4 regions of the Kitasatospora sp. McL0602 genome follow, and region 3 is predicted to be linked to each of the others. Evidence: riboswitches for the same ligand, from Rfam matches in the RefSeq annotation. Region 3 holds a riboswitch; each other region holds the start of a gene.

Region 1 (3,248 bases), 4.1 Mb from region 3:
CCAGCACCACGGCGACGACGTTCTTCAGCATGCACCCCAGCGTGCCAGTGGCAGGATTTCGATGCAATAGGTCGTTCCTGCCACTCGTGACGCCCGCCCGCGGCCGGAAGGCTGGTGGGCATGACCTCGGAGACCTTCGCGAACGCACTCGGCCTGCTCGGCGCGGTCGGCGGCTTCGGCCTGCTCGGCACCCTGATCGGCCGGGACGTCGACCGCCATGCCCGCACCGGCCGCGACAACTGGCACCGCCCCACCGGCTACCCCGTCGACCCGGCCCTGCCGGACCGCCTGCGCGGCACCCTGCCCGCCGCTTCGAACATCTCTTCGGGCACACTTGTCCGATGGACATCGTCATCCGCCGAGCCCGCGAAGAGGACCTCGAAGCAGCCGGAGCCGTCACCGTCGAGGCCTTCGTCGGCGGCGGCCACACCGACCCCGCGAGCCCGTACGTCGAACTCCTGCGCGACCCCCGCCGCCGCGCCGACGAGGCCGAGCTGCTCGTCGCTGCCGACGCCGACGGCCGCGTCCTCGGCTGTGTGACGTTCGCAACCGGCGGCACCGAATGGGCCGACATCGCCCAGCCGCACGAGGGCGAGATCCGGATGCTCGCGGTCGCCTCGGCGGCCCAGGGTCGGGGTGTCGGAGAGGCTCTCGTCCGGGCCGCGATGGCCCGCAGCCGGGAGCTCGGGCTCGCCGGGATGGCCTTCTCCACCCGCCCCTCGATGAAGGCGGCGCACCGGATCTACGAGCGGGTGGGCTTCGTCCGTACCCCCGAGCGGGACTGGGCGCCGCGCCCGGGGATCGACCTCCTGACGTACGCGATCAGCTTCTGACGGGTCGTACGGTGGCTCCCCGCTACCACCCGACCACGACACGCGGCACTACATCTGGGGTCGCATCCTCCCTCCGCCACAACATGTATGCTCGCTCTCGCTGTCGAAGCAGGGGAACTCAGTGAGAATCTGAGACTGCCCCGCAGCGGTGAGCGGCCGTCTCCCGAGACGCCCCCGCGAGTCCGATGACCTGCCGACGGTGTGCACACGGCTTCCCCGCAGACGCCTTGCAGCACAGCTACACGTCCGGGCCTCGCGGGCGGGCCGGGGGGTCGAAACGCGCGCACCCGAGGTGCGTCGCGCGCCATTCCCCTGCGCCCAGACCGGCCCGACGACACCCCTCGTCGTTCCGCCGCCGCCAGGAGAGAGCGCCTTGACCATCGCAGTTGCCCTGCCGTCCCAGGGTTCCGCCGACCACGCCCAGACCGACCCCGGTGCTGCGCTCCTCCGGCTCCTCACCGACCGCAGCGTCGACCTCCCGCAGGTGGACCCGGGCCACGTCGCCGCCGCCGCCCTGCGCGGCCGCAACGCCGGCTCCGACTTCGCCGAGCTGCGCGGCCTGGCCGTCGAGGCCGCCGCCTCGATGATCGCCGAGGACCCGCAGTACTCGAAGCTCGCCGCCCGCCTGCTCGCACTGGAGATCTCCGACGAGGCCGTCGGCCAGGGCGCGCTGAACTTCTCCGCCTCGATCCAGGTCGGCCACGCCGAGGGCCTGATCGGCGACACCACCGCGGCCTTCGTCGCCAAGCACTCCGACAGCCTGGACGAGCTGATCGACCAGCGGGGCGACGACCGCTTCGAGTACTTCGGCCTGCGCACCGTGCAGTCCCGGTACCTGCTGCGCCACCCGATCACCCGCAAGGTCATCGAGACCCCGCAGCACTTCCTGCTCCGTGTCGCCTGCGGCCTGGCGGTCGGCGACAGCGAGCAGTCCGTCCGCGAGGTCGCCGAGCTGTACGCGCTGATGAGCGCGCTCTCCTACCTGCCCTCCTCGCCCACGCTCTTCAACTCCGGCACCAAGCACCCGCAGATGTCCAGCTGCTACCTGCTGGACTCGCCGCTCGACAACCTGGACTCGATCTACTCGCGCTACGCGCAGATCGCCCGGCTGTCCAAGCACGCCGGCGGCATCGGCCTCTCGTACTCCCGCATCCGCTCGCGCGGCTCGCTGATCCGGGGCACCAACGGCAAGTCCAACGGCATCGTGCCGTTCCTGCGCACCCTCGACTCCTCCGTCGCGGCCGTCAACCAGGGCGGCCGCCGTAAGGGCGCGGCCTGCGTCTACCTGGAGACCTGGCACGCGGACATCGAGGAGTTCCTGGAGCTTCGCGACAACACCGGTGAGGAGGCCCGGCGTACGCACAACCTGAACCTCGCCCACTGGATCCCGGACGAGTTCATGCGCCGCGTCAACGCCGGCACCGACTGGTCACTCTTCTCCCCCGCCGACACCCCCGAGCTAGTCGACCTCTGGGGCGCCGACTTCGACGCCGCGTACCTGAAGGCCGAGGCCGAGGGCAAGGCCGTCCGCACCATCCCCGCGCAGACCCTCTACGCCCGGATGATGCGCACCCTGGCGCAGACCGGCAACGGCTGGATGACCTTCAAGGACGCCTCCAACCGCGCCGCCAACCAGACCGCCGTGCCCGGCCGCACCGTGCACTCCTCGAACCTCTGCACCGAGATCCTCGAGGTCACGGACGACTCCGAGACGGCCGTCTGCAACCTCGGCTCGGTCAACCTCGGCGCCCACGTCGCCGCCGGTGCCACCCCAGCGGACCTGCTGAACGCGATGGACTGGGCGCGGCTGGACTCGACCGTCCGCACCGCCGTCACCTTCCTCGACCGCGTGGTGGACATCAACTTCTACCCGACCCCCGAGGCCGGCGCCTCCAACTCCCGCTGGCGCCCGGTCGGCCTCGGCGTGATGGGCCTCCAGGACGTCTTCTTCAAGCTCCGGCTCGACTTCGACTCCGCCGAGGCCAAGCAGCTCTCCACCCTGATCGCCGAGCGCATCATGCTGGTCGCCTACGAGCGCTCCAGCGAGCTCGCCGAGCAGCTCGGCCGCCACGAGGCGTACGCCGAGACCCGCGCCGCCCGTGGCCAGCTGCACATCGACCACTTCGACACCGCCCCCCATTGGGCGGAGCGTTGGACGGCCCTTCGGGCGCGCATCGCCGAGACCGGCCTGCGCAACTCGCTCCTGCTGGCCATCGCGCCGACGGCGACGATCGCCTCGATCGCCGGCGTGTACGAGTGCATCGAGCCGCAGGTGTCCAACCTGTTCAAGCGCGAGACCCTCTCCGGCGAGTTCCTCCAGGTCAACCCGTACCTGGTCAGCGAGCTCAAGGAGCTGGGCGTCTGGGACACGCAGACCCGGGACGCGCTGCGCGAGGCCAACGGCTCCGTCCAGGA
Region 2 (3,248 bases), 5.8 Mb from region 3:
ACACCTGCTGGAGTACCTGCTGGAGTAGCTGCTGGAGCACCTGCGGTCGCGGCCGCCCCCACGACGGCCACCCGGTAGCCCTGCCCAGTCGCGAGCACGTCCACCCACTCCCCGGCAGGGTGCCCGCACCGCCGTTCGCAGCCCGACCAGTGCACGGGCAGCAGCCCGCCGCCGTGTGAGGCGTCGAGCGCCGAGGTCGCGTCAGCCCGTACGTCGGCGAGCGACTTGGCGCAGCCGGGGGCGCCGGTGCAGGCGCTGGCGCGCTCCCAGGCCGTGCCGGGGGTCGTCCGCAGCCCGGCCGCCGCCAGCTCCGCGAGCCGCTCGGGGGCGGCGCCGGGCAGCACCACCGTCCGCCAGGGCGTGACGCGCAGTGAGCCCGCCGAGGCGTCCGCGAGCGACCGCCACTGCGCGGCGCTCACCCGCCCGAACTGCAGGCCGACGGACAGCCCGCCCGGCAGCACCCCGACCTGCGGAGCGGCCACGGCGAGGACCGGCAGCGGCTCGGAGCCCGGGGGCAGCGGCAGTTCGCGTACGTGCCAGGCCCGCATGCCCGCGTCCCGGACGGCGTCCAGGAACTCCCGGGCCGCCTCCAGTGCGTGCTGCACGGCCTCATCGGGCGGCACCCGGCGGGCCGTGGCGGCTCGGCCGAGGCGCAGCAGGGCGCCGCCGTCGGGGGTTGCGATCAATGTCACATCGGCGTCGAGGGTGGCGACGTCGCCGCGCCCGTCGTCGAGGGCGAAGAGGAACTTGCCGGACAGGGCGGCGGCCCAGCCGCTCGCGCAGAGCGCGGCGTCGAGCTCGCGCGTCCAGCGCTGGACGTCGGCGTGCCCGTCGCCGTCGAGACCGGCGGCCGGGGAGGCGACGATGTTGCGGACGCGTTCGTGGGTGTCCGAGGGGAGCAGCCCGGCGGCGCGCAACCGGCGGCCGAGTTCGAGGCCGGAGTCGGCGGGCAGGCCACGGAGTTGGACGTTGCCGCGGGAGGTGGTCTCCAGCGCTCCGTCGCCGAGTTCGCTCGCGGCGTCGGCCAGTGCGCGCGCCTGACGGTCCGTCAGAAGTCCGCCCGGTATCCGGACCCGGGCGAGGGCTCCGTCGTCGGCCGTGTGCAGACGAAGGGCCCCGGGGCAGGCGTCCGAGCGCGCGCGGTCGGGCGCGCCGGGGCCCGGCTCGGCGGTGTCGGGTCGGGGTGACATGGCGGCGAGCATACCCACGATCCGCCGTCGTACCGCTGCCGTGTGGATCACACCCGATCCGATGGCTCCCTGTCCCCGCCCATCACCACCCCGTACGATGCTCCCGGGCTCGTCTCGCGGCGGGCCCACGCCAGCGACGGCGCCAAGGGGAGGAAACCGGTGCAATACCGGTGCGGTCCCGCCACTGTGACCACGGCTCACCGGCCGTGGGAGCCAGGAACTCCTGCCGTCCTCGACAAGCCCCCACCAGGGGTATCCCACGGGGCGCGGACCCCGAGGAAGGCAAGACCTATGCGCCGCTGTCGCACGCCCCTGCTCCCAGAGCCGTCTCTCGCCGTGCCGTCGCATCTCACTCCTTCGCTCCCTGCCGCTCGGGGCGTCTTCGTGGCCGGGAGGGCCTCCGCATGATCCTTCTCCTTTCGACCTCCGACACCGACCTGCTGAGCGCCCGTGCCTCGCAGGGCCCGGTCGACTTCCGCCTCGGCAACCCGGCCCGGCTCACCGCCGAGGCGCTGCCCGAGCTGCTGGAGGGCACCGAGCTGGTGGTCGTCCGGCTGCTCGGCGGGCGCCGGGCCTGGCAGGAGGGTCTGGACGCGCTGCTCGCGGGCCCCCGCCCGGTGATCGTGCTGACGGGTGAGCAGGCCCCGGACGCCCAGCTGATGGAGCTCTCCACCGTCCCCGCCGGGATCGCCGCCGAGGCGCACGCCTACCTCGCGCACGGCGGCCCGGCCAACCTGGCCGAGCTCGGCGCCTTCCTCTCCGACACCGTGCTGCTGACCGGCCACGGCTTCGCCGCGCCCGCCTCCGCGCCCGAGTGGGGCCCGCTGGAGCGCACCGCCGCCGACACCGACGGCCCGGTCATCGCGGTCCTCTACTACCGCGCCCACCACATGAGCGGCAACACCGCCTTCGTCGAGACGCTCTGCCAGGCCATCGAGGCCAAGGGCGCCCGGCCGAGGCCGCTCTACTGCTCCTCGCTGCGCGGCGCCGACGCCGATCTGCTGGCCGAGCTGGGCCGGGCCGACGCGATCGTCACCACCGTCCTCGCGGCGGGCGGCACCCGCCCGGCCGACGCCCAGGCGGGCGGCGACGAGGAGGCGTGGGACGCGGGCGCGCTCGCCGCCCTGGACCGCCCGATCCTCCAGGCGCTCTGCCTGACCTGGTCCCGCGCCGCCTGGGAGTCCAGCGACGACGGCCTCTCGCCGCTGGACACCGCGACGCAGATCGCCGTCCCCGAGTTCGACGGCCGCCTGATCACCGTCCCGTTCTCCTTCAAGGAGCTGGACGAGGACGGCCTCACCGTCTACGCCGCCGACCCCGAGCGGGCCGCCCGCGTCGCGGGCATCGCCGTCGCCCACGCCCGGCTGCGCTACACCCCGGCCGCCGAGCGCCGCCTGGCCCTCGTCCTGTCCGCGTACCCGACCAAGCACGCCCGGGTCGGCAACGCGGTGGGCCTGGACACCCCGGCCAGCGCGATGCGCCTGCTCGCCCGCCTGCGCGCCGAGGGCATGGACCTCGGCACCGACCTGCCGGGCCTGGACATCACCGGCGACGGCCACGAGGGCGACGCGCTGATCCACGCCCTGATCTCGGCCGGCGGCTACGACCAGGACTGGCTGACGGAGGACCAGCTCGCCCGCAACCCCGTCCGCATCCCGGCCGCCGACTACCGCCGCTGGTACGCGACCCTCCCCGAGGGCCTGCGCACCCACGTCGAGGAGCACTGGGGCCCGGCGCCGGGCGAGCTGTACGTCGACCGCTCGCAGAACCCGGACGGCGACATCGTGCTCGCGGCCGTCCGCTCGGGCAACCTGCTCGTGCTGATCCAGCCGCCGCGCGGCTTCGGCGAGAACCCGGTCGCGATCTACCACGACCCGGATCTCCCCCCGAGCCACCACTACCTGGCCGCCTACCGCTGGATCGCGGCCGCGCAGGAGGACGGCGGCTTCGGCGCCCACGCGGTCGTCCACCTCGGCAAGCACGGCAACCTGGAGTGGCTGCCCGGCAAGACCGCCGCGCTCTCCGCCGACTGCGGCCCGGACGCCGTGCTCGGCGACC
Region 3 (3,248 bases):
GTGTACGTCGTCCAGTTCTTCCACGAGCTCTGGCGGCTGATCTCCGAGGTGATCAGCGGGGAGGTCGGCGAGAGCCAGGTGATGCTCACCGTGCTGAACCTGGTCGACGTGGTGATGATCGCCAACCTGCTCATCATGGTGATCGTCGGCGGCTACGAGACCTTCGTCTCCCGGATCGGCCTCCAGGGCCACCGGGACCAGCCGGAGTGGCTCTCGCACGTCAACTCCAACGTGCTGAAGGTCAAGCTGGCCACCGCGATCGTCGGGATCTCCTCGATCCACCTGCTCCAGATGTTCGTCAACGTGCAGCACACCCCGCGCGACTCCCTGCTCTGGGGCACGGTGATCCACATGGCGTTCATCTGCTCCGCCGCGATCCTCGCCTTCATGGCCGGGCCGCTGGACCAGCCCCACCACGGCCACCCGGCCCAGCCCGCCGCCCAGCCGCTCCCGGAGCAGGCCGCAGCCACCGGCCACTGACGCCGCTACTGCTCCTCGACCGCGCCCTTGGCGGACCAGCGGTGCTCGACCTTGGCCAGCCGCCAGTAGGCCAGGGCTGCGGCCCAGACCACCACGAAGAGGCCGACGATCGCGAAACCGACGTTGTCGAGGCTCAGCTCGGCGACCCAGCCCGTCACCGGGTCGGTGAGGCCGAACTTCTCGTGGGCGACGCCGACCAGCTCGATGGTGCCGATGACGAAGGCCACCGCGATCGACAGCCCGGTGATGGTGAGGTTGTAGTAGACCTTCCGGACGGGGTTGGAGAACGCCCACTGGTAGGCGAAGTTCATGAACGTGCCGTCGAGGGTGTCGAAGAGGCTCATCCCGGACGCGAAGAGCAGCGGCAGGCAGACGATCGCGTACCAGGGCAGCCCGGCGGCGGCGCCGGAGCCGGCCATCACCATCAGCGTGACCTCGGTCGCGGTGTCGAAGCCCAGGCCCAGCAGCATGCCGACGGGGAACATCTGCCCCGGGCGGGTGATCGAGCGGGTGGCCCGGCCCAGGATGCGGTTCATCATGCCGCGCGAGTTGAGGTGCTGCTCGAGCTCCGCCTCGTCGTACTGGCCCGCCCGCATCGCCCGGAAGACCCGCAGGATGCCGGTCAGTGCCGCCAGGTTGAGGGCGGCGATCAGGTAGAGGAAGGCGCCGGAGGTGGTGGTGCCGATCAGGCCGAGCACCTTGTGCGTGGTGGACTCGTCGTTCATCAGCGTCCCCGCCAGGGCCGCTCCCCCGGCGACCAGGCCGGCCATCACCACGACCATCGAGGAGTGGCCGAGGGCGAACCAGAAGCCGACCGAGACCGGGCGCTTGCCGTCCGCCATCAGCTTGCGGGTGGTGTTGTCGATCACCGCGATGTGGTCGGCGTCGAAGGCGTGCCGCATGCCCAGGGTGTAGGCGGTGATCCCGAGGCCGACACCGAAGACCTGGGTGCCGACCTTGTAGTTCGCGGGCACCACCAGGAAGAACAGCGTGCCGAAGGCCAGCACGTGCATCAGCAGGATCACGGCGATCAGCCCGGCGGTACGGACGGTGTCCTCGCGCTTCCAGCGGAAGCCGGTGGCCTCACGGCCCGGTATGAGTCTCGGGGCAGCACTGATTTCGGGCAGGGTCATCTGCGGTCACGCTCCAACACCTCGTGGATCACTTCGTGAAGTGCCGTGGCCGGTCTCCTGGCTGACAGGTCGATGCGCCCGCACCCGGCCTTCCCAGCCGCCTCACGACGGCCAGTGACCCCCCTGACCCTGGGCGGGGTGGGGATGGTGCGAGCACTACCTGATCACAGTGGCGAGGGCCGCTCCGGGCTGAGACCCCTGGGGGCCTGTCACCGGTCTTCCCGAGCACCACGGCGTGCACCACCGTAGGGGTGACCGAGCATCAGCTGCAAGCCTGCACACCTGCGCAGGTGTGTGAATCGCACCGCTCGGGAGCCGCCCGGCGCGCGGGTGCCAGAATGCTGGGTATGCATCTCGTCCCCTCCGACCGCGCCGCCCACCGGACCATCGACGGCCACCGGGTCTGCGACGCCATCGCCGCCATCGGCGACGCCGGGCACGTCCGGTCCTGGGCCGAGCGCTTCGCGCTGCTCGCCGACCCCGGTCGGCTCGCCCTGCTGCTCGCGCTGCACGAGACCGGCCCGCTCGCCGTCTCCGACCTGGCCGTCGCGACCGGGATGCGCGACCCGGCGGTCTCCCAGGCCCTCCGCCTGCTCCGAGCCGGCGGCCTGGTCGAGGGCGAGCGGGACGGCCGGATCGTGCGCTACCGCCTTGTCGACATGTCGATCGCCGAGGTGCTCGAGCACGGCGTGCTCGGCTACCGGGAGGCCTGAGCCTGCTCGGACGGCCCGGACGGGTCAGACAGGGCGGCCGAGAGCGCGTCGAGGGCGGCCGGGTAGGCCCGCTCGGACGGCGCCGCGAAGCCGACGAGCAGGCCCTGCGGGCGGCCGCCCGGCTCGTGGTGCAGCTCGGTGAGACCGCGGACGGCGACACCCCGCCGGGCGCAGCCCGCCATCAGCCGCTCTTCGGCCGGGTCTTCCGCAGGGAGTGTGACGAGGGCGTGCAGCCCGGCGGGCACGCCGTGCACGGTCAGGGCGGGGTGGGCGGCCAGCCGGTCGAGGAGGAGCTCGCGGCGGCGGCGGTAGCGCAGCCGGGCGGCGCGGATCTGGCGGTCGTAGGCGTGGGTGGTGATCAGGTCGGCGAGGACGAGCTGCCCCAGGGTCTCGGTGTACATGTCCGCCGCCTGCTTGGCCCGCACCACCGGCGCCACCAGGTCCGGCGGCAGGACCATCCAGCCGAGCCGGAGGGCCGGGCCGAGGGTCTTGGACGCCGTACCGCAGTACACGACGTGCCCGGGTGCCATCCCCTGGAGGGCGCCGACGGGCTGGCGGTCGTAGCGGAACTCGCCGTCGTAGTCGTCCTCCACGATCAGTCCGCCGGTGGCACGGGCCCACCCGCACAGGGTCTGACGGCGGCGCGGGTGCAGCGGCACGCCGGTCGGGTACTGGTGCGCAGGCGTGAGGAAGGCCGCCCCGACGTCCGCCGTCAGCTGCTCGACGCGGGCGCCGTGGGCGTCGACGGGCAGGGCGAGGGTGCGGAGGCCGGAGCGTTGGACGACCGCGCGGTAGACGTTGTGGCCCGGGTCCTCGGCGGCGACTCGGTCGGCGCCGCCGCTGCGCAGCACCTCGCAGAGCAGGCCCACGGACTGGTAGTACCCGGAGGTGACGACGACGCGGTCGGGGGTGGTGAGCACGC
Region 4 (3,248 bases), 4.9 Mb from region 3:
CACCGGGTTCATCGCCGCCTCGGGCTCGACCCGGGCGGCGGCGGCCTGCATCGCCTGGGCGCGGCCGATCTCGGCGCCGTCGGCCGTGACGAAGGAGTTCAGCGACATGTTCTGCGCCTTGAACGGCGCCACCCGCACCCCCTGCCGGGCCAGCCAACGGCAGATCCCCGCCGTCACCACGCTCTTCCCGGCATCCGAGGTCGTCCCCGCCACCAACAGCGCGCCGCTCATGCCCCACCCCTCTTCCTCAGCAGTCCGGCAGCGGCGGTGACCGCAAGTGCCAGCACCCCGACCCGGCGTGACAGTACGCAGGCCCGCTCGATGTCGTCGACGGCCACCGGCCGCAGCTCGGCCCCCAGCACCGGCCGGTGCTCGACCCGGGTGCCGTACGCGAGGGTGCCGCCGAGGCGCACGCCGAGTGCCCCGGCGAAGCTGGATTCGGCCTGCCCGGCGTTGGGGCTCGGGTGCGAGGAGCCGTCCCGCCGCCAGACCTGCCACGCGGTACGGGGTGCGGGCGCCGCGGCGACGGTCAGCAGGGCGGTCAGCCGGGCGCCGGGCCAGCCCGCGACGTCGTCCAGCCGGGCGGCGGCCCAGCCGAACCGGCGGTAGCGCTCCGAGTGGTGGCCGACCATCGCGTCCAGCGTGTTGACGGCCCGGAAGGCGAGCAGGCCGGGCGCACCGGCCACCGCCCCCCACACCAGGGCGTTGACCACGGCGTCGGCGGTGTTCTCGGCGACCGACTCGACCACGGCGCGGGCGATCTGCGCCTCGTCCAGGCCGCTCGGGTCGCGCCCGCACAGGTGCGGCAGGCGCTCGCGCGCCGCGTCGAGCCGACCGGCCGTCAGGTGCCCGCCGATGGTCCGGGCCTCCCGGGTCAGCGAGGTGCCGCCGAGCACCGTCCAGGTCGCGGCGGCGGCCAGCGCGGCCCGCCCGGCCCAGGCCCGCCCGAGGGTGCGCTCGGCGAGCACGGCACCGGCCGCGACGGCGCCCACGCAGGCGGTGGTGTGCAGCGCTCCGGCGCCCCGGTGGTCACGCCAGAGCGCACGCTCCAGGCGCCCGGCGGCCGAGCCGAAGACGGCGACGGGGTGGCCACGGCGCGGGTCGGCGTACCGGGCGTCGGCCAGATACCCGAGGACACTGCCGATCGCGAAGGCGGAACCCCGCCTCAACGCGCGCACGGCGCAGCGAAGGCTCGGTCGGTCGGCGGTCGGCTCGCGACCGGGGCAGCCTGCATGGCGTGCGTGTCCTCACTCAGGGTCCGCGCCCTGGATCGACGTACCGAAGGCGAGAGTCTCCTGGCTCCCGAGGTCGCCCGTGGACTCTCGTCCGTCGGCTCCCCGGTGACAGTGGCGGGACCGCGCCGGATTCGCACCGGCTTCCTCTCCTTGCCTCCGTTCGGCTGAAAGATCCCACCACGCCGTTCGACCGGGAGTCAACAAACGACTCCGGAGGGCTTGCTCACAGGCGGCACTACCCGCGTAGCCTCACTGCGCGTCGACGGTCCGTCATTACCTCCGAGTAGGGCGGCCTCTCACGGCCTGCCCGCTGTACGATCCACCAACTCCCGCTCGGGCCCGGCCGTCGGGGTTCGTGTCTTCAGCGGGTGTGAGACGGCCGAATCGCCCCCGTACGGTCACTTGAATGCGACGCAGACCGCCCAATCCTGCCCCCACCCCCGTGCCCTTCTCCCCGGCTGCCGCCCGCGCCCACCGCGCCGGCCTGGGCCTCACCCCGGGGCAGGTGGCCGAGGGCATGGCCGCACACGGCGTCCGGCTGCTGCCCTCGCACGTGATCGGCTGGGAGAGCGGCGAGCTGCGCCCCACCGAGGAGGAGTTCATCGCGCTGGCCCGCGCCCTCTGGTGCCCGCCCGCCCAGCTGATGGGCACTCACCCCGGCACCCTCCGCGACTTCCGCGTCGCCCGGGAGCTCAGCCCGGAGCAGGCCGCCCAGCGGATCGGCATCTCCGCCGCCGCCTACGAGAAGGTCGAGGCCGGCGGCAGGTGGACGGGCGACGCCGACCAGTCCCACGCCCTCGCCCACACCCTCGGCATGAGCCTGCGGGCCCTGCTGTACGTGACCAGCCGTCAGGACGAGCTCGACAAGCTGCTGCGCAGCTGCGTGGACGGCCGCTGGCAGGGCCAGCTGAAGCCCGTCGCCCGCCTCGTCCCCGTCCCCCGCGAGGTCCTCTCCGTCGTCCTGGCCGCCCTCCAGGCCGACTACCAGGTCCCCATGCACTGGGGCACCTCCACCCCCGCCGCCGACCAGACCCCCACCGTCCCGCTGGCCCAACGCTTCTGGGAGCTGCTCTCCCAGCACCACACGGACATCCCGGTCTGACGCAGGGGACTCTGTGCCGCCGGTTCCCCGCGCCCCTGGTGGTCAACGCCCCAGTATGTGAGCCCCACGGACGGGCGCCCCCCGCTGGCAGGGGGTCGGGCGCGGTAGTGGACTGGGAAGCACCGAACCGCCCACCTGTCACACCCGGGGAGTGCCATGCGCTGGCAGACCGCCACGATCACCGCCGCCGCTGCCGTCGGGACGGGAGCGGCGGTCCTGCTGCTCGGCCGCCGGGTCTCCGAGCAGACCGTCCGCCCCGGCGCCCGGCCGGCGCCCAGCACGGTGCTGCGGGTGCACGGCCTGGCCGCCGGGCGGGTGGCCCTGACGCGTACGCCGGAGACGGCCCGCCCCGGGCGGTACGCGCTGGAGTGGGGGACGGGCGGCCACGCGGTGGTCGGCGAGATCCTGGGGACGGACGTGCAGACCGTGACGCGCCGCCTGGAGCGAGCGGGCAGCGGCACGCTGGAGGTCGGCACCGAGCTGCGGATCACCCCCCGGGTGTACGTCGGTGACCCGATGTCCGCGCTCGCGCTGCCGTTCAGCGAGACGGCCGCCGAGGGTGAGCTCGGCCAGCTGCCCGCCTGGTACACGCCCGGCGTGCGCGGCACCTGGGTGGTGCTCGTCCACGGCCCCGGCGCGGACCGCTCGCAGGCGCTGCCGGTGCTCCCCGTCCTCGGCTCGCTCCAGCTGCCCACCCTCACCGTCACCTACCGGGGTGACGAGGACGCCCCCGCCTCCCCGGACGGGCTCGGGCACTTCGGCGAGACGGAGTGGCGGGACGTCGAGGCGGCCGTCCGCCTCGCGCTGGACAGCGGCGCCGGGCGGGTCATCCTGTACGGCTGGTCGCTGGGGGCGACCATCGCGCTCCAGACCGCCGCGCGCTCGGCCTGGCGGGAGAAGATCTGCGGGCT

The links. A riboswitch is a leader RNA that binds a small molecule or an ion and turns the genes downstream of it on or off. The one in region 3 is predicted to bind cobalamin.
Region 1: linked by a shared signal. The riboswitch ahead of ACR68M_RS11285 (ribonucleoside-diphosphate reductase subunit alpha) and the one ahead of ACR68M_RS30060 (HoxN/HupN/NixA family nickel/cobalt transporter) in region 3 are both predicted to bind cobalamin.
Region 2: linked by a shared signal. The riboswitch ahead of cobN (cobaltochelatase subunit CobN) and the one ahead of ACR68M_RS30060 (HoxN/HupN/NixA family nickel/cobalt transporter) in region 3 are both predicted to bind cobalamin.
Region 4: linked by a shared signal. The riboswitch ahead of ACR68M_RS07905 (cobalamin biosynthesis protein) and the one ahead of ACR68M_RS30060 (HoxN/HupN/NixA family nickel/cobalt transporter) in region 3 are both predicted to bind cobalamin.

Annotation. Positions count from the first base shown of each region.
Region 1 is NZ_CP197246.1:2,508,989-2,512,236, forward strand. Features, by position in the region: gene ACR68M_RS11275 (helix-turn-helix domain-containing protein) at 1-31, opposite strand, end outside; gene ACR68M_RS11280 (GNAT family N-acetyltransferase) at 342-833, shown strand; cobalamin riboswitch at 915-1,045, shown strand; gene ACR68M_RS11285 (ribonucleoside-diphosphate reductase subunit alpha) at 1,207-3,248, shown strand, end outside.
Region 2 is NZ_CP197246.1:767,430-770,677, forward strand. Features, by position in the region: gene ACR68M_RS03570 (hypothetical protein) at 1-1,190, opposite strand, end outside; cobalamin riboswitch at 1,295-1,435, shown strand; gene cobN (cobaltochelatase subunit CobN) at 1,595-3,248, shown strand, end outside.
Region 3 is NZ_CP197246.1:6,607,047-6,610,294, reverse strand. Features, by position in the region: gene ACR68M_RS30065 (TIGR00645 family protein) at 1-480, shown strand, start outside; gene ACR68M_RS30060 (HoxN/HupN/NixA family nickel/cobalt transporter) at 486-1,613, opposite strand; cobalamin riboswitch at 1,644-1,861, opposite strand; gene ACR68M_RS30055 (ArsR/SmtB family transcription factor) at 1,961-2,326, shown strand; partial or broken gene pdxR (MocR-like pyridoxine biosynthesis transcription factor PdxR) at 2,311-3,248, opposite strand, start outside.
Region 4 is NZ_CP197246.1:1,711,254-1,714,501, reverse strand. Features, by position in the region: gene ACR68M_RS07910 (cobyric acid synthase) at 1-231, opposite strand, end outside; gene ACR68M_RS07905 (cobalamin biosynthesis protein) at 228-1,169, opposite strand; cobalamin riboswitch at 1,267-1,408, opposite strand; gene ACR68M_RS07900 (helix-turn-helix domain-containing protein) at 1,642-2,337, shown strand; gene ACR68M_RS07895 (alpha/beta hydrolase) at 2,494-3,248, shown strand, end outside.